2 regions of the Pelorhabdus sp. sgz311001 genome follow, and region 1 is predicted to be linked to the other one. Evidence: riboswitches for the same ligand, from Rfam matches in the RefSeq annotation. Region 1 holds a riboswitch; the other holds the start of a gene.
The links. A riboswitch is a leader RNA that binds a small molecule or an ion and turns the genes downstream of it on or off. The one in region 1 is predicted to bind cyclic di-AMP.
Positions count from the first base shown of each region.

Region 2: linked by a shared signal. The riboswitch ahead of AC0MXB_RS04105 (C40 family peptidase) and the one ahead of AC0MXB_RS14825 (3D domain-containing protein) in region 1 are both predicted to bind cyclic di-AMP.

Region 1 covers NZ_JBVXUT010000006.1:30,831-40,994, forward strand. Annotated here, with positions in the region: gene AC0MXB_RS14775 (sigma 54-interacting transcriptional regulator) at 23-1,588, shown strand; gene AC0MXB_RS14780 (hypothetical protein) at 1,629-1,814, opposite strand; gene AC0MXB_RS14785 (5'-nucleotidase) at 1,958-2,881, opposite strand; gene AC0MXB_RS14790 (methyl-accepting chemotaxis protein) at 2,906-3,730, opposite strand; gene AC0MXB_RS14795 (methyl-accepting chemotaxis protein) at 3,896-4,720, opposite strand; tRNA gene AC0MXB_RS14800 (tRNA-Val) at 4,879-4,955, opposite strand; gene AC0MXB_RS14805 (acyl-CoA dehydrogenase family protein) at 5,079-6,212, opposite strand; gene AC0MXB_RS14810 (DMT family transporter) at 6,266-6,685, opposite strand; gene AC0MXB_RS14815 (alpha/beta hydrolase) at 6,752-7,474, opposite strand; gene AC0MXB_RS14820 (PaaI family thioesterase) at 7,471-7,911, opposite strand; gene AC0MXB_RS14825 (3D domain-containing protein) at 7,970-8,551, opposite strand; cyclic di-AMP (ydaO/yuaA leader) riboswitch at 8,663-8,813, opposite strand; gene AC0MXB_RS14830 (L,D-transpeptidase family protein) at 8,869-9,573, opposite strand; gene AC0MXB_RS14835 (3D domain-containing protein) at 9,675-10,164, opposite strand, start outside.
Region 2 covers NZ_JBVXUT010000001.1:786,363-796,526, reverse strand. Annotated here, with positions in the region: gene AC0MXB_RS04110 (ABC transporter ATP-binding protein) at 1-1,193, opposite strand, end outside; gene AC0MXB_RS04105 (C40 family peptidase) at 1,306-1,977, opposite strand; cyclic di-AMP (ydaO/yuaA leader) riboswitch at 1,986-2,115, opposite strand; gene AC0MXB_RS04100 (glycosyltransferase family 2 protein) at 2,187-3,155, opposite strand; gene aroH (chorismate mutase) at 3,225-3,593, opposite strand; gene AC0MXB_RS04090 (CC/Se motif family (seleno)protein) at 3,736-4,023, opposite strand; gene AC0MXB_RS04085 (hydrogenase expression/formation C-terminal domain-containing protein) at 4,023-4,409, opposite strand; gene AC0MXB_RS04080 (HyaD/HybD family hydrogenase maturation endopeptidase) at 4,406-4,885, opposite strand; gene cybH (Ni/Fe-hydrogenase, b-type cytochrome subunit) at 4,842-5,582, opposite strand; gene AC0MXB_RS04070 (nickel-dependent hydrogenase large subunit) at 5,599-7,488, opposite strand; gene AC0MXB_RS04065 (hydrogenase small subunit) at 7,508-8,593, opposite strand; gene nirJ2 (putative heme d1 biosynthesis radical SAM protein NirJ2) at 8,733-9,716, opposite strand; gene AC0MXB_RS04055 (4Fe-4S binding protein) at 9,811-10,164, opposite strand, start outside.

The sequences.
Region 1 (10,164 bases):
CACCTTAACGTAAAAGAAAAGAGTGATATCCTTGCGCTTAAAGCTGCCAAATATCGACCGTGTCGGCTTGATTCTTGATTTATCGCGTTGTCTCGCCGAAGAGCATATCAATATCATTTCCATGGAAGTTGAATTAAAAACAATTTATTTAGAGGTGGATATCACAAACCCTGACGAAAAAGAGAAAATCATGGCCAGACTACAAGAAATCGAGGGTATTTTAACAGTCAGCGAAATTGATCTTATGCCGCACCAACTAAAAGCGGAAGAAATACGCGCCGTCCTTACGGCCATTGGCGATGGCATTTTAAGCATTGATCAGCAGGGACGCGTTACCCAATATAACCCAGCCGCAGAACGCATTCTCCGTGTACCAGCCCACAAAGTAATCGGTCACCCCTTAAGCAATTTTCTACCAAAAGATATGGCCATTTTTGCGGCACTGCGCGCCGGCCATGTTTACAACAATCAGGAAGTCATCTTAGAAAAAACGAACAGTCATTATCTAACAAGCGGTCGACCCATTTTCGATCAGTCAGGACGCATTATTGGCGCTGTGGCTATTTTAAAAGATATCAGTGATGTTCGAGCCCTCGTCCAAACCGTAACCGCGCAACTCCCCTTGACCTTCGAGGAAATTACCTATAGCAGCACAGAAATGCAGCAAGTCATTACCTTAGCAAAAACCTATGCCCGCAGCGATTCGACCGTATTAATCCGTGGGGAAACAGGTACAGGCAAAGAGCTCTTTGCCAGAGCTCTTCATGCCGCTTCACCGCGCAGCCATAAAATTTTTATTCCCGTCAACTGCGCCGCGATTCCTGATACGCTCTTAGAAAGCGAATTATTCGGTTATGAAGAAGGCGCTTTTACTGGCGCCAGTAAAGGCGGCAAGCAAGGGCTGTTTGAATTAGCCCAAGATGGAACCTTATTTCTTGATGAAATTGGGGAAATATCCACCCATCTTCAGGCAAAGTTACTCCGTGTGCTTCAGGATAAAAAAGTCCGCCGACTAGGAAGCCCTCGCGAAAATTCAGTAAATGTACGAATTTTAGCGGCCACCAACCGGAATTTAGAAGAAATGATTCAAAAAAACCAATTTCGTGAAGACCTTTATTACCGCTTAAACGTAATTCCCTTATTTATTCCACCGCTGCGTGCCCGCCCTGAAGACATTCCTCAGTTAGCGCAAGTATTTTTAGATCGTTTTTCAACTCGTCTGCAAAAACAAGTAGACACCATTAGCGAAACAGCTCTCCAAAAGCTTCTTGCTTATAATTGGCCTGGCAACATCCGAGAATTAGAAAATGTAATAGAACGAGCGATCAACATTGTGACAGGAAATATTATCTTATCTGATCATATTATTCTCCACCATACACTTCCACCGGTATATGCAGCAGCAAATCAAGCAAAGAAAAAAAACAAGCTGCTAAAAGCCCAGCTTGACGAAACAGAAAAAGAAGTGTTACAGCTTGCCCTGAAGGAACATCATACTTCTCGACAGCTCGGCCTCGCACTAGGCTTATCCCATACAGCTGTATTAAAAAAATTGCGTAAACATAACTTAATACCCCTTAAAGAATAAACCGGCAGAGAGATCTCTCTGCCGGTTTATTACCACACTACTATTCGTTGCCGCTAAAAGAGCGGATATAAGGCGCAATGAAAGCATAATCCATTGCTTTCATCGTCACAGGCACCTTATCAATCCCAATAACACTGGCTAACTTAAATCTCGCACAAGATTCAAACGACGCTTTATAAAGCTGCGCCGGACACTGTTCCCAACATTGATCTTGATAGGGGCACATCGTCATCCCTCCAACTAAAACCACCTGTATAGCTTACTTTGGTCACAGGGAAAACAGTGATGTCCTATTGCTAGTATATGCGCCATTGTAAAAAATAATCAAAAACAAAAAAACTTCCCTATATAAGAGAAGTTTTTCTGCATTCATTCATGATTTGTAACACCGCTCGGCACATGGCCTGTCGGTACAACACGCGCTGCATTCACACAGTAAGTATGTTGATCATCAAAGAAAATATGTGGTGCAAAACTTTCTAATATATCAGCCTTATCAAGACCGCCAAGGAAGAAAGCCTCATCAACACTAATTCCCCAGGCACGCAGCGTTTTTATCGCCCGCTTATGAGCAGGCGCGCTCCGCGCTGTTACGAGAGCCGTTCGAATCGGTCGCTTATGAAACGGCTTATAAGCAGCCTGCAGACGATTCAAAGCCGCTAGAAAGGCTTTAAACGGACCTGGCGCTAACGGAATTTCTGATTTTTCCGCTTCGCTTTTTTTAAACTCTTCCAACCCCTGCTCCACATTGACACGTTCCGCTTCATCACTAAAAATTACGGCGTCACCATCAAAAGCGATACGAATTTCCCCATCGTCAGCGCCGTTTTTTTCTTTTTGCTGTAAATAGCCGCCGGAAAAAATCGTCGCACTGGCATAACCGTTTTGCAAAGCCAGCTTTACGTCCTCTGAATTCGCTGATAAAAACAGATCGGCTTTAAAAGCCTTTAAATACTTGTAAGGCGGGCGCCCTCGCGTAAAGGCGGCACGGGTAATATCTAATGAGCGCGTTTCAATGGAATTAAATACCCTAAGACCTGTATTCGGATCATTTTTCGAAAGCAAAATAATCTCAACCATATTTTGGCCTGTCTGCGGGTCTTTCAAGGCTAACAGTCGTTCAATCAGCGGAAAAGCTACGCCGCAGGCAAGTAATTCATTCTCGCGATCCATTTGAAATTTAGCATAGGCTTCTTCGCCCTTCTCTTCAAAGACCCGATTGCTTTCATCAAGGTCAAAAAGGGCGCGCGAAGAAATTGCAATCACTAATTTTCCTTCAAGCGTAACTGCCATACTGATCTCCCCTGCTGTAATAAATTACAATTGACGAGCTACCTGTTCAACCTGAGTAGCTGATGAGGCTAGCGATTGCATCGAAGCGGCAATTTCCTCTGTTGCAGCTGCCTGGCGTTCCGCTACTGTCACATTTTGATCAACTGTATGTTTCAAATTTTCGCCTTCAGCTTTAATTTTATTTAATATCACTTTAATATCCTTAACTGCATCAGCACTATTTACAGCCATCTTACGAATTTCCTCTGCTACGACGGCAAAGCCTCGGCCGTGTTCACCAGCTCTAGCAGCCTCAATGGCGGCATTTAAGCCAAGCAAATTCGAATTTGCTGCCACATCGCTAACAAATCGTAAAATTTCATCAGTATTTTTTACTTCTGTCGCTACTTTTTCGCCGATCTGTCCAATCGTTGCCAAGCCTTGCGACAAATGAGTGGCCGTCGCAGCAAGTTCTTGCGTTGTTGCTGTCATTTGTTCTGACGTCGAAGCAATGGTTTCCGCTACTTCCATTAAACCTTGCTGATTTTTTAAGCTAATGCCAAGAGCAATGCCCCCAACTAACTTTCCGGCTTCAAGAATTGGAAAAGCCGTTGCCTTAATCGGCACTCCATAAAGGTCTTTCGGAACAATCTTGCTAACAGGTCTCCCTGTATTCATGCAATCGCCCAAAGCTCCGCCTTTAGCAGCGCCAGTCCCTTCTTTTACCTGCATATCAAAGGTTTCTGCTGGAACAAATTTTACAATAACACCTTCGGAATTACAAACCATAACACAGCAGTCTAAAGGAATGATTTTTTGCATCATTTCCGCTGCTCCCACTAATGCGTCAAACTCTGATATGCCTGCCATTTTTCCACCTCATAGAGTAATAGATTTCTACTTCATTATAACATAAAGGCATACTAAATTTTACTTTACTGCTAAAATTTGCAGAAATACAACTTATGGAAAATGACTAGATATAGAGCAAAATAAAAAGGCCTCCGAAGATCGGAAGCCTTTTCTTTGAATAAATTATAACTGACGAGCTACCTGCTCGACCTGAGTAGCTGATGAGGTTAGCGATTGCATGGAGGCGGCAATTTCCTCTGTTGCCGCTGCCTGCCGTTCCGCCACCGTCACATTTTGATCGACCGTATGCTTCAAATTTTCGCCTTCTGCTTTAATTTTATTTAATATGACTTTAATATCCTTAACAGCATCTGCGCTATTTACAGCCATCTTGCGAATTTCTTCCGCTACGACAGCAAAACCACGGCCATGTTCGCCAGCTCTAGCAGCCTCAATGGCGGCATTTAAGCCAAGTAAATTCGAATTTGCTGCTACTTCACTGACAAACCGCAAAATTTCATCAGTATTTTTCACTTCTGTCGCTACTTTTTCGCCAATCTGTCCAATCGCTGCTAAGCCTTGCGACAAATGAGTAGCCGTAGCAGCAAGTTCTTGCGTTGTTGCTGTCATTTGTTCTGACGTCTCAGCAATTGTTCCCGCCGCTTCCATTAAGCCTTGTTGAGTTTTTAAGCTAATGCCGAGAGCAAAGCCTCCGACTAGTTTTCCAGCTTCTAAAATGGGAAAAGAGATTGACTTAATTGGCACACCATAAAGTTCTTTCGGAACAATCTTAGTGATAGGCTTCCCTGTGCTCATGCACTCTCCCATAGATCCGCCTTTAGCAATGCTAGTCCCTTCTTTTACCTGCATATCAAAGGTTTCTGCCGGAACAAATTTAACAATCATTCCACCAGAATCACAAACCATAAGACCGCAATCTAAAGGAATGATTTTTTGTATCATTTCTGCTGATTTCACTAATGCATCAAACTCTGATATGCCTGCCATATTTGCACCTCGCAAAGTAATAAATTTTGCCTTTATTATAACATAAAGGTATACTAATTTTTACTTTACTACTAAAATTTACAAAAATATAATTTATAGAAAATAGTCGTGTAAAGCAAAGAGACTTTCAGATAAAAATCTGAAAGTCTCTTCTTTGTTGGTGGGATTAACTGGACTCGAACCAGTGACCCCCACGATGTCAACGTGGTACTCTAACCAACTGAGCTATAATCCCATAATATTCACTTGTGTCAGAACACTTTTATATTATAAAGGATCTACCTCATAAAAAGCAAGCATTTTTTATGTAAATTTTATAAAAGGAAAACCCCTGCCGCAGCAAGGGTTTCTTATAAGCTTAGTATAAAATTTGGTTGGCAATAACAAGACGTTGAATCTGGTTTGTACCTTCATAAATCTGCATGATTTTAGCATCACGCATATAGCGTTCTACAGGATATTCTTTAGAATAGCCATAACCGCCAACAATTTGTACGGCATCTGTCGTAATCTTCATCGCTGCATCGGCGGCAAAACATTTTGCCATCGCCGCTTCTTTCGAAAAAGGCATATTTTGATCTTTCAGCCAGCAGGCTTTGTAAACCATTAATCTAGCGCCTTCAAGCTGCATAGCCATATCGGCAACCATAGCTTGTACTAATTGGAAAGATGCAATGGCTTTGCCAAACTGTTGCCGTTCTCTAGCATATTTCACAGCAAAATCAAGAGCGGCCTGAGCAATTCCTACAGACACAGCACCTACAAACGGACGAGCAGCATCTAACGTTTTCATCGCAATTTTAAAGCCCTGACCTTCTTTACCTAAACGGCGGGAAGCAGGTACTCTAACATTATCAAGAATCAGTTCACATGTATTGGAAGAACGAATTCCCATTTTTTCTTCGTGCTTGCCAACGGAAAAACCAGGCGTATCGCGGTCAACAATAAAAGCAGTAAGTCCACGAATCCCTGCTGATTTACGGGCATTCGCAAAAATAACAAAAATATCAGCAATGCCGCCGTTAGTAATAAAACACTTCGTACCATTTAAAATATAATCATCGCCATCTTTGGTAGCAGATGTTGCTACACTACCGGCGTCAGAGCCTGCTCCAGGTTCTGTTAAAGCAAAAGCAGCAAGTCTTCCCGAATTTAAAAAATCAAAGAAGTATTTTTTCTGCTCATCATTACCATGAATTAAAACTGGATACGACGCTAAGGCATTAGCAGCGATTGATGTTGCCACACCAGCATCGCCCCGGCCGAGTTCTTCATAAAGCATTGCAATCGTAAGCGCATCAAGACCTGGTCCATCAAACTCTTCTGGAACTGTTAAATTTAATAAACCAGCGTCATTCAGTGTCTGAATCAGTTCAGGTCTCAGTTCTGCTTTTTCGTCCATTTCCCGGGCGTAAGGAATAATTTCTTGAGCAACAACATCCTGCACCATACGCAGTAAGGCTGTTTGATCTGACGAAAGCTCAAAATTCATAGGAAACCTCCTAAATCGTAATCATACGGAATATGTAAATAAGCCAATATGCTTTATTGTAACAAAAGTTTACCGCCTATGGCAAGTAAAACCAGGCCGACTCCTTGGCGGATCACAAAGTGATTTTCTTCTAACCCAAATAGTCCAAAATGATCGATCACTAAAGCGGTCAAAACTTGCCCGACTATAATCGCTGTCGTTGCCGTTCCTACGCCAACGTTCGGAATACTTGCAGCCACAAGATAAACAATAAGTACCCCAAGCAAACCACCCAAGTATAAGTACCAAGGTACATTAGGCAGAGAAAAAGCTCCCTTACCAAGACGAAGGCCAAAAAGAGCTACACTTAGCACGATAAGACCAGTAGCATGAACAATGAAAGCCGCCTCTAACAGACCAACGACTTTACCTAAAGCTGCATTTAACGATCCCTGCACCGCCATTAGAATGCCTGATAAAAACGCAAGTATCATAAAGCGTCCACACTCCTACCATTTCTTACGAAATAGTATAGAAGCTTGGTAAACTTTCTATTCAGCTTATTCTAACCCTTTCAACCACTGGACCACAGCAACTCTAGCTTGGTCGGCTACTTCTTTAAACTGATGATCACCAGAGCGAATAATAACCAACTTTTTCGGCTCTAAGGCCGTTTCGTACATTTTATGAGCCTGCTGGACTGGTACGACTTGATCTTGATTTCCATGCAGCACAAGTACAGGTACCTCTCCCAATTCTTGCACATAACGAAATAAAGGATAATTGACAAAATCCTGTATAAAATCAGGCGTCAAGGTAAGTGAGCCGGTATCATCGCTTACTGTAATATTTTCACCCGCTGCTAATTTATTGTAGTCATCACCTAAAGCAAGGCGAAAGGTTTCCGGTAGATCGCCTGGCGTTGCCCACAGACACAACGCTTCAATCGCTTGATCTTGATGAGCAAAAGCTAACGAAGCGCTGCCGCCCATGCTGCGGCCTAAAAGATATAGTTTAGACCCAAGATTCTGCCGTGCATACAAAGCGGCATATCCGAGTTCCTCAATTTGACAAGACAACTTTTGACAAGGCGTGAATTTATAGCGAAGCACATGAAACCCGAGCTGAGCAACGGCTTCCGCTAATAGTTCAGCCCGACTTGTCCCATCAATCGACCCGTTAAAACCGTGAGAAATGATAAATACTTTCTCAGTTTTCGCCGAAGCTTCGTGCCAAATTCCAGCGAGTTCCCCAGTGTCGGTAGGAATCACAATTTCCTTCAATCCAGTTCATCCTCCTCAATGAATCTGCCTACGACAAAAAAAGTTCCGCGGCTTTTCGCTAACAGCTTGCCTTCTTCGCTAAAAATACCAGCGTCTACTACAATGGTGCTTTTCCCATGATGGAGCACTTCCGCCTTTGCCGAAATAGTCCCCCCTGGCCTAGCTCCCTGCATTAAGTTAATATTCATATCGACAGTAACGACTTTACTACCAAGGGTACCGCAGGCAACACCCATTGCTGTATCTGCTAGCGACGCCAATGCTCCACCATGAGCAATTCCATGCAGATTCGTATGTTTATCCATTACGACAGGCATGGTCAAGACCGCTTTACCACTTTCCAGTTGAACAAGCCGCATCTCTAACAACTGTACAAAGGGGTTTCGATCATAAATAAATTCCAAGTTTTCTTTCAAGCGGTCCATATACGCGTTCAAAGGGAATCCTCCTTATAAAATGGTGAAATGATAAAAAAAGAAACAGGCAAAATGCCTGTCAGTCACAAATGTATACAGTCACAATCTGCCTTCCAAAGGAAAGAGCTTCACCATGACTATCAAAAGCCAAATCAATAAAATTACCTCTTATGCTGCCGCCTGTATCATCAGCCACAGCAAAACCATATCCTGGTATATAAAGACGAGTTCCCAGCGGAATCACATTCGGATCCACTGCTACAAGGCCTCGCCGCAGTAAATGCCCCTGCGAGGTGTAGCTTCCGTTTCCGGGATCATAAGCTGAATAGCCTGTAGCATTCATTACTATCGATCGGTTATATCGGCTAATATCTGTACCTGCACGTTGTAAATAAAGAATCGTATCACGATTGATGACTCCATTTGCCGGTAAGTTGACACTGCGCTGAAAAGCAATCACTGCGTGAAGCGTCATGCCGCCAAAAACCCCATCAATCTCTCCCGTGTAGTAACCGGTTTCGGCAAGTAACTTTTGCGCATAATGCACATCATTGCCCCGCATTCCCCGTATAAGCGGCGTATCGCCAGGAGCGGCGAAAGTTACTGTCGACGAAACGAAAAGGACCAGGAATACCCATAGTACCACTAAAGCGTTTCTCATCGATTCACCTCTCTTTTTGCGCCCTCCAAAGTATTTCCATCTAAAAAAATGAAAAAACTTCAAAAGCGTCTAGCCTCCGAAGTTAGCTGTCGTGCATTGCCATGCATAAAAACTAACTGGGGCTGCTGCCTCCGGGGTTAGCTGTCGGATTCGGGCAAAAGAGAATAGTCAGAACGCCCTACCGCATATACGCGGATTCACCCCTATCTATATCGGTTCCCCCGTACTTATTTTTTAAAATAAGATTCGGCTTTTATTATTTTACTATAAAATTGTAAATTAGTCAATTTTCCCGCTATTGGAATCCCATTTTTTTCCTAAATACCTAGTTTTTCTGCTAAATTTTTATCCACAATTCCATTAGAAAGAAAACCGTTAGCTTCTTGATATTGTTTGACAGCGTCTTCTGTAGACCGTCCAAAAATCCCGTCGGCTCGTGATAATAGATAGCCCATACTTTGCAATTTAAGTTGCAAAATTGCCACATCAGGGCCTGTCATTTGATATTTTAGAACACGGTTGACTTTTTTGCGTCGATCTTCAATCCGTACAGTTGTGCCAATCGGGACTTTTTCAAAAAGCTCTTCCACATCTTTATTGCGCATACGAATGCAGCCGTGGCTCGTGAATTGACCGATAGACCAGGGTTGATTCGTTCCGTGAATGCCATAGGTACCCCAAGGTACATTCAGTCCCATCCAACGTGTCCCGAAACCGCTGCCCCAATTATAATCCTTCCAAACAACAACCCATTCGCCAATCGGCGTCGGCGTGGAGCTTTTCCCCACAGCAATGCGGTATTTTTTGATAAGCTGGCCATTATCATAAACTTCTAAAATCCGTTCCGCCACTTTAATTACTAAACTGACGGAACCGCTTGGTTCGATCGGCCCTGTCTGATCTTCCAAGGTAAAATCTAGCTCATCGAAATAGTCATAGCTTACAATCCCTAGCGCAAAGGTTACTAGCAGTAATAAAACCGTTCCATAAAATAGAGTCGGTCTTGTCAAACGAACTGTCATTGCCCTCACTTGGATGCCCCCTTGAAATTGCTATTCAAAAGATCATATGCCAAAAGACAATGCCATATCCCCATAAAAAAAGAAGCCGGTATAAATACCGACTACTTCAATACATAAATTTGTACATTTTTGATGCCATAATCTAAGGCATCCTGACGATTCGGGAAAAATAAGTCAATATGGTTGCCCTTGATTGCACTTCCCTGGTCATTGGCAATTCCATAGCCATAGCCTGGAATCCAAAGTTTGGTTCCCATCGGAATGACCGCAGGGTCGACAGCAACGATTCCCTGATGCAAAGGATTGCCAAAATAATCATAATTTCCCCAATGCCCATTATCAAGCGTACCGGGACCATAGGCCGTAGTCATCACCGAAAGAACCTTACTGTAATCGCTCGGCGCGCCAACAGGTGCTGAAGTAGACGATCCTGTTGCAATAGACGGCTCCAGTTTGGTTTGCCCAAAAAGCTGTGTCAAAGCTTGAATACTATCTTTATAAGGAGCTAAAACGCTACTGACTTCCTTAATAAGTTCGGTTTGGACCGATTGCTGCAAGACCTCGCTCACTTTATTGCCGCTTACTACCTGA
Region 2 (10,164 bases), on a different contig from region 1:
TCCTTGATATTTACATCATCAAGATAAATATTACCGAATGTAGGATCGTAAAAACGCAATAATAAGTTAGCAAAAGAAGATTTACCAGCGCCACTTGGTCCTACTACAGCAATCACTTCACCAGGACGTGCTTCTAACTCAATTTGTTTTAAAATCTCATTATCTGGTTGATACCGAAATGATACATTTTCAAATCGTACTTTCCCCTGGACATGCGAAAGTACAAGCGTCCCTTCTGGCAGAGGCTCTTTTTCATCGCGTAATTCTTCTATACGTTGCCAAGCAACCATGCCCAGTTTCATTTTGCTGATTGCTTCACTGATCTTTCGTACAGGAGTTGGAACGTTGATAATATAAACAAGAAAAGCGAACATACCGCCGATAGACAATTCGCCTTGAATGACTTCGCGACCACCATACCAAATAATAATGGTTAAGCCAATAGCTGCTAAAAACTCTACAAGAGGAATAAAAATGGCATTCATCCGCTGCACCTTTAACAGATTTTCGGCCGCTTCTTGAATTTGCTCACTAAATTTCTTATATTCGTACTCTTCTCGAACATAGCTTTGTACAACCATGACGGATAGCAGCGACTGTTGTACAATGCTAGTCATCTTAGCCAGAGTATGTTCCACAAGCGAGCCTAGTCTAGCTATTTTACGATTAAAAAAACTAATTGCTACAATAATAAAAGGAAGTGTAGCAAAAGTCACGAGTGCCAACTGCCAGTCGAAGTAGATCATAATCATCATAATCGCAATCACATTAATTGATTCGACCACAATATCAGGAATTCCTAAAGTAACAGCTTGCTGAATCAACAACAGGTCATTTGTGAACAGTGACATAATTTCACCGCTGGGTTTACTAAGAAAATAAGCATAATCATGACTCTGTAAAGTAGCAAACATATCTTGACGCATGCGTGCAATCATTTTGTTAGCTGCTTTTGCCATAATATAATTATAAAAATAGAAAAAGACGCCACGGACAAAATAGAGCGCGACAATCGATCCTGTAATAATATACAAAAAGGACAAATCATTTTGCGATAAAGCACCATCTATTAAAATTTTAATGACAATAGGTGCCGCCAAAGAAGCCGCACTTGATAAAATAAAGCATAACACTGATAAAAATACTGAAGAAAAATAAGGCCTGATAAATTTAGACCAATACAAATTAACCATGAATGTCCTCCAAATAACAACAAAAGAATGCTACCATAGCCAATACTATTCTAGTAGCATTTCCGAAAAAAAGCAAATAAAATCGGGAAGGCGATGACGCCTTCCCATTTGACTACAATACTCGTCTGGCTCCAATGTAACGGGGGCCCCAATAACTGCTTTCCAAAGAATCAACGGCTACGCCGCGACTGGAAGTAGCACTAACGAACTGACCGCCACCCAAATAAATTCCTACATGAGATGCGCCTTCGGCATAGGTGGAGAAAAAGACTAAATCACCTGGCTGAAGTCTACTGTAAGAAACACCTCTTCCTACATTAAACTGCTCATCAGCCGCTCTAGGCAGATAAACGCCATAGGCACTAAACACATAACGGGTAAAACCAGAGCAGTCAAAAGCATCCGGAGTTGTTCCACCAAACGAATAAGGAACACCTCTTAACCCTAAGGCTGTCTGCATGATTCTTCTAGCCGCAGATACATTAGAAGAATCACGGCTAACCGGTATGTCTCGTCCCATTAACGCACGGTAAGTCGCATAGCCTACAACGCCGTCGGCTTCAAGGCCGCGATCACGCTGAAAAGCTTTAACTGCACTGGCAGTCAGGGAACCAAAACTTCCATCGGCAGGACCAGCATTGTAACCAAGGGCACCAAGTTGACTTTGAAGAGCGGCCACATCTGGACCTTGATCTCCTTCCTCAAACGCACCTGATGCAAAACCGAGTGAAACAAAACTAACAAAAAAGCAAACAAACAATGTGGTTCTGAAAAACTTTTTCACAGACTAACTCCTTTCCTCTACTAGCCTCCGAGGTTAGCTGACGGGTTCGGGAAGAAGAATAGACCCGGCTCATTTTCATGAGCTTCACCCCAATAAACGGTTTCCCCGTACCTGAGTTGGATTCGGCTTACTACACTCAATAATATATATACGACAAAAAAGACCAAAGTCCTGCCCTCAAAATACAGTTTCTGTCTTTTAGGCGCCGATTAGTTTATCCTATTTTTTACATTGTTCTGTTCCACTACTGTCTTTTCTCCTAATTCGGCCCGAACCCAGTAAAGCGGTCGCTGTTTAACCTCTTCAAAAATACGACCAACATATTCACCAATAATTCCAATTCCAACTAATTGAAAGCCACCTAAAAGAAGAATACTAACAGCCGTAGTAGCCCAACCAGGAACAGCTTCTTCCGTAAAAAATTTAATATATAAGACATGTCCTGTAAGAATCATTGTTCCTATACCGAATAACAATCCCAGATAAAAAGCAAACCGCAGTGGCATTTTAGAATAAGCCGTAATGCCATCAAGGGCAAAACGCAGCATTTTCTTTACTGAAAACTTAGATACACCAGCAAAGCGTTTGGGCGCTACAAATTCGATTTGAATTTGTTTATAACCAATATCACTGATCATGCCGCGGATAAAACGCGCTCGTTCTTTAAATAATCGGAAGCTCTGCACGACTTTTTTATCAAGTAGTCTAAAATCAGAACCGCCTTCATAAATGTGAATATTTGACATCGCATTGATCAGCTTATAAAAAAGACTTGACGTAAGGTTTTTCAAAAAAGAAACGCCTTCCGTATGAACACGAATCGTCTGAACAACCTCATAGCCTGCTTCCCAGTGTTTCAATAGGGCTGGCAACATTTCCGGCGGATGCTGCATATCGCCGTCCATTGTAATTACGACATCGCCATTCGCATGATCAAGGCCGCAACTTAAGGCAATTTGATGGCCAAAATTTCTGGCAAGAATAAACGCTCTGACCCTTTGATCTTCTTGCGCCATACGATGCAAAATTAACGGAGTGGCATCACTAGAGCCATCATCGATAAAAACAACTTCAAAATCATACTCTAAAGGTTCGAGATATTTGACGACTTCTGAATAAAATACGGCAAGATTGTCCTGTTCGTTAAAGACCGGGACAACAACGGATACTAACATAATGTAAAACCCTCCAAAACTAAATAAAATACGGCATACGCCGCATACGAGAAAATTAGCGAATGCCGTGCACTATTCATTTTGCTGGGCAATATCGGGACGAAGCCGTGCTGCCTGCCGCAAATAAACATGCCGCATGGCTTTTTGCGGCAATTCTGTATTATAAAGTAGCAGCAACCGAATACAAAGAATCGGCGCTTGTGGGTGCTCAATTTCTACAGTACCAAATAAGGGAACATTATCCCAGCCATATAACCGCGCACCCGCTGCTGGGAAAGCACAAGTTAAATCTGGAGTCGAACTAAAGATAGCAGCTCCTATTTCTTCTACATCAAGTTGATTTTCCTCTGTTAAAGCCCTAAGCAGTTCCGCAACAGCTTCATTTACTGCTTGTTGCTCGTTTTTCTCCACCGTAATGGCGCCGCGAATTCCCCGAAGCAAACTCCATCATCCTTTCTTTATCTATCTTGGCTCTTTTCGACACAATTTGGTACCATTCCTGCTCTACTCATCTGACTTTTTCTTAGTATGTGCGCTAGAACAAACTTTCATAAAAAAACAACCGGGGGTTACCCGGTTGCTTTTAAAGCATTTTCCAGCCTTTAACGACAAGTTTAATCCGTCCGAAAAAACGGCTAATTGCAATTTCTAACGGATACGGCGATATAAACGCCTGGGGTACATATAAAACAATACCACCGATTTCACGCTCAGTAAACTGAGTCAGGTTCTTCGGTTCTCCGATAAAAGCTTCAGGCTCAAGCTGCACAGTACCACAGCACATAGAAACTTCCGGCCCAGCTGTCAAATGAGCTTTACCGCCTTTAGCAAGAATCCACTCCACCGCTTCATCACTCACTGAGATTTCCATTAAAGCGCCTCTTTTTCTTGCAGTTTTCGACTGAATTGTGCCAAGCCAAACTCGACATCCGCTGTTTGCGCTGCCGCAACTTTTGGAAAAGAACAAATTTCAATAGTTTCTAAAATTGGTTCCTGCGAGGCACTGTAAAACACACCGAACCAAATACCGCTTACAGCGCTTTCCACCCATTTTGCCGGCTCATCTGAATCACTCAACTCAATCGTTAGTGAACCAACGCCTAGAAAGTCGCGAATTGCTTCTCGATCCGGCAAGGCAAGCGGTAATTTATTGATAAAAATTGTGTGTTCCTTTTGCTCAGTAAGAAACAATTTTAAATTTTCCTCAATTTCTTTAAGAACAGCAACAACTAAAGGATTCTGATGCTCTAAGCTCATCGCATCGTCACCTCCAACTGCCACTCAGCTAGCAGTTGCAGCGTTTTTTTACAGATAGGCTCCAACTGAACGCTCACTGGATCTGTCAGTTCCATTCCCACATCAAGACTCAGGGGCTGAACGCCAAGAACAACCACTTCTTCCAAGGGCGTTTCCAGTACCTGCAAGATAGCAAGCACCTGCTGAATACCGATATCGTGGAGAGAAACAGCATTTTGAAAGTATAAGTTAACTGCTTCACCGCGAAAATCATAGACATCCCCTGGCTCGCCGCCGCCTTGGATACAATCTAAAATCACTAAACGCTGCGCCTCTGACAAATAAGGAATCAAATCCATTCCAAGCGTGCCGCCATCGAGAAATTCCGCCCCTTCCGAAAGCTTGTATTTCTCGTCTAATGCAGTTACAGCTTTAACGCCAAAGCCTTCATCACTAAGCAGTATGTTGCCGATTCCCAGAATGATCGTCTTTTTCATCTGTCACTTCTCCTGCATCCATTGGTGTATGACTCAAATATTTATAGCCTGTAAACATGCTGGAAATCTCACCTTCATTTTCTACAAGATCAGCTCTTGCTGCCATGTAAACATGAACAATAGCAAAGAGAATAAAGCACCAGGCTATTACATGATGAATAATATGGAGCCAGTACTCATTGCTCACCAGACTAATTAAAGGAGCCAAGACCACAGCTGCCATACTATTAGGACGAATCATGGCGTACATGGTAAAGCCTGTAATAAGCTCACCAAGCAATAGACAGTAGACTCCTAAATAGCTGGCTCTTGCCAGAGCATTCCGCAGATAAGGTTTATGGCGACGCCGTAAAAACAAATAATGTTGCAACGTATCGAAGAAACCTTCCCAGTAAGCCCTCGTCCAAAACCGCGGCAAAAGCCGATCCCCGCGATTGATAATAAAGCCGTAAATCCGTAGAATCAAGGCAGCTAATAAAATATAAGCTGCAGCAAAGTGGACAAACCGAATCGTTTCCATCGACATAAATCGTCCAACAACAAAAGTCGGTTCAAATCCTTGGCTAGTAATAAAGAAAGGATTTCCAATATACAAGCCAGTTAAAAATAAAACAGGCATACAACAAACCATGGTCCAGTGAAAAATTCTTAGCCAAGGACTAAATAAATAATAAGGTTTTCTTCCGCGTTCTTCCACGGCACTCCCTCCCTTCTTATTTGATGTTAGCGTCTGTACTTACAACAGCAATCGGTTCGCCTGCCGCATTATATACATGAGTTGCACAAGCCAGACAAGGATCGAAGGAATGAATTGTTTTAAGAATTTCCAGCGGTTTTACTGGTACTTTAACCTTAGTATCAATCATGGCGCTTTCATAAGCACCGTGAGCACCATTCGGATCACGCGGACAAGCATTCCACGTCGATGGAACAATACATTGATAATTCGCTGATTTTCCATCTTTAATTACAATCCAGTGCCCTAAAGAACCGCGCGGCGCTTCATGTATGCCGACACCCTTAGCTTCTTTCGGCCAGGAAGCCGGATCCCATTTTGCCGTATTTGCCACATTCGTATCACCGGAACGAATGCTTTTTACGAGTTTTTCCAAGTAGTATTTTGCTAAATAAGCTTGTACTTGAGCTTCTAAGGCCCGAGCTGCCGTACGCCCCACTGTGGATAAGAGCCATTTTTCCGGTGGAAGGTTTAACAATTTTGACACACCGTCGATCTGATCGACGATCATTTTTTCCACCCAGGTTGGCTGGATTAAGCCTTGTTTTACCTTCGTATATACAATAATGTAACGAGCCAAAGGACCTACTTCACAGACTTTCCCCTGCCATTTCGGCGTTTTCAACCAAGAGTATTTTCCGTTTTCATCAAGATATTTCCAGGCAGTTTTCGTACCTTCTTTCGGGCCGGTAAAGGAAGGTTTGGTAACGCCTTCCCAAGGATGCAGATCGCCGCCTTGCGGATAGGAATACCAGGAATGATCAACGCCTTCATTGAGAATCGCTGGATCGGCAAAATCCTTACCCTCTAAAATGGTTACTTTCGCTGCTAAAGCGCCAGCGGCAAAGTTTTCTACGACACCATTCGAACGCAGTAAGAGATTTTTATGGAAATCGCCATTAGAAATACCAGTATAGCTGTCTTCGGGGTAATCGCCGTAGCCAAGAACACGTTCTTTTGCTAGTCCGCCGCCATCAACCATACCTTTTTGTACATAAAGATGACCAATTGCCAGCACATCAGGCACATAGAAACTGTTCATCATATTAATGGTAAGATTTAAAGATGCATCGACAATAGCCAACCGCTCGGCATTAATCGGCGCATTCATATCATTCATGGAAATTGAGCAAGGCATACCGCCGACAATATAGTGCGGATGAGGATTCTTTCCGCCAAATACAACATGAGACGTTACAACATCACGCTGCCTGTCAAGCATGTTCAAATAATGCGAAACAGCCATTAAATGAACTTCTGGCGGTAAAAGCGCATAGTCCGGATGATCCCAGTACTGACCGGCAAAAATTCCAAGCTGACCGCTTTCAACAATTTTCTTTACTTTATCTTGAACAGCTTTAAAATAAGCGCTTGTCGCCTTAGGAAATTCTTTCGGATAGGCGTCAGTATCTAGTTCGATGGGAGCCTGCATTTTCAGACTGTATGTGTCAAGAACTGTATTTTGCAATGCTGCTGTTTTTACAGGATCAGCTTTCAAAGCTTCTACAGGACTTACCCAATCAAGCGCATGAAGATGATAGAAATGAACTACGTGATCATGGACGCCCTGACTGTTTGCCATAATATTACGGATATAGTTGGCGTTTTTCGGAATAGCAATTCCTAAAGCATCTTCCACAGCACGTAGTGATGCTAAAGCATGGCAAGTCGTACAGACACCACAAATACGTTGAACAAAAACCCAGATATCTCGCGGATCGCGATCTTTTACTACAACTTCAATTCCACGCCAAGCTGTGCCGCTCGATAAAGCATCTTCCACCTTGCCTGTCGCTTCGTCAACCTTTACTTCGACGCGTAAATGACCTTCAATGCGATTCATCGGATCAACTACAATACGCTGCATATATCAGCACCAGCCTTTCTTATTTGTGTTCCTCATCCTGATTTTTCCCTGCTTTTTGCTGTACAACAGAAGCAATACCATGCACAGCTACAGCACCTGCTGTTAAAGCCGCTGCCGCCATACCAACTTTATCAGCATTAGCAACAGAATTCACGCCGGGAATTCCAGGCAGTCTCGCATAAAATGGATCGGCATCCCAAAAGTTTTTATTGGAACAGCCCACACAGGGAGCTCCCGACTCAATTGGATAGGAAATCCCGTTCCACCAACGCATATTGCCGCAGGAATTATAAGTGACAGGACCACGACAGCCTACCTTATACAAACACCAACCGGCCTTGCTGCCAGCATCATCAAACTGCTCTACATACATACCTGAATCAAAGAAAGGACGACGATAGCACGTATCGTGAATACGGTTTCCATAAAATTGTTTTGGTTTACCGTCATTATCTACAGGTGGTAGCGCTCCAAAGAGAGCATAATGCATAATCGTACCTGTCATAACTTCTGGGATCGGCGGACAGCCGGGCACACGAATAATCGGCTTACCGCTAATCACTTCACCAGCACCGACCGAGTGGGTTGGATTTGGCTTCGCCGCCTGTACGCCGCCATAAGCAGCACAAGTTCCGTAAAGAATGACGGCTGCTGCGTTTTTCGCTACTTCTTTTACATTATTGACAAAAGGCTTGCCGCCTACCATACAGGAAATGCCGTCATTATCAAGTGGAACGGCTCCTTCAATTGCTAGAATATACTTACCGGCATAGGTTTTCATGACTTCTTCCAAATGATGCTCCAGCGGTTCACCGGCCGCTGCCGCAAGCACATCCATATATTCCAAGGAAATCATATTTAAAATTACATCGGAAGCCATCGGCGTTGTCGAACGAATAAATGATTCATCACAACCGGTGCATTCATGGCCGTGCAGCCAAATTACAACAGGCAGCGTCTTGTTTTCTGCTGCCTCTACCACCTTGGGAATCATCGTAGGACCAAGGCCCATTAAGCCAGTGAGAGCGACACAGGATTTAAGAAAATTTCTACGACTTACATTACGTTTTTGAAACAAATCCCATAAGGTTCCTTTGTTTTCCATCATTTTCCCTCCCATTTGCATTTAAGAGTCTGGATATCCATACTCAGGAAAGCTGTAAAATCTGAAAATAATGTCTAATATGGTTATTCTTTAAAATTTGACCAATCCCTGCTTAATTCGACAAAATAGCAATCATTTTTTACCGTCCACAGTGACACCATGGTTCCTCAGCAAGATAATCGCCGTCGGAATAATAATAAGCGCGAGCCCGGCAACCGCCGCAAATTTTATCATAACCACAAGCGCCACAGCCGCCTTTTAATGGCTCATGGCGTAGTTCTTCAAACAAAGCGCTTTCCTGCCAGATCTGATCAAAGGCCTTCTCCTTTACATTGCCCACAGCAATAGGTAAGTAAGGACAAGGCTGCACATTGCCGTTAGGAATAATGACGCAGTAACCAGTGCCAGCTAAGCAGCCTCGCGAGTAGCGCATTGCAATCCCTTTTTCTTTGGCAATACGCATAAATTGAGGCGCACATGTAGGCTTTAATTCAATGGGAACTTGGCCCTGTTTATCAAGAATTCTGCCCAAAAGGGCTTCATACTGTTCTGTTTTTAATGTAGTGGCTTCAATGTCTTTGCCTCGTCCTGTAGGGACAAGGAAAAAAATATGATGGGCAATAGCGCCTATCTTTACAGCAAAATCAGTAATATCGGTAATTTCAGGCTCATTCCAGCTCATAGCCGTCGTATGAATCTGAAATTTAAGGCCTGCCTCACGGCAGGCTTCCATGCCAGCAACACTTTTCTGCCAAGCTTGCTCTGCTTGACGAAAATGATTATGCTTGTTAGGATCGCAACTGTCGAGGCTGATACCGGCTACAGCCAGTCCCGCTTCTTTTAATTTACTTGCTACGTCTGGCGTGATCAAAATACCATTTGTGCCGAGAACAGGCCTCAACCCGACTGTGCGGGCGTGAGCAATCAATTCATAAATATCGGAACGCATCAACGGTTCGCCACCACTTAAAATAACAATTTTAAAACCTGCCTTTGCCATTTCTGATAACAGTTTTTTTCCTTCCTCTGTTGTCAGTTCATCGGCAGATCGCGTCCCGGCATCGCGATAACAATGCGAACAATGAATATTACAGGCCTGTGTTGTATTCCAGGAAATAATCAAATATGGTTCCCCCCAACTTCTTACAAAATCAATTTCATACCTTCCTTATAAGGTAACAATTCGACTTTTAATGAATCAATCCTGTTTCTATTTCTTAGTTACTATTATTTTTTTGTTGAAATCGGCATTCCAAACAAACCGATTCTGTCGAAACAGGCTGATATACACTGCCGCATTGTTCACAGCGAGGCAGTTCAATGCGAGCCAAGGAAACTTCTTCTGTAGTCGCCTGATCATAAGCCAAGGCTTGTACAGGACAGCTATCAATGCAAAGATTGCATTTCGAGCATTTTCTTGTCTCTTCTAAAATTTCAATAGCTTGGCCAAAGTCCAGAATTTTCAATGCTTTTTCCGGACAAAGTTTTACACACAATCCACAACCTGTGCAAGTCTGATCAATTTTCAGCATGGAAAAAACAGTAGGTTGAAACTCCAATTGACTATTAAC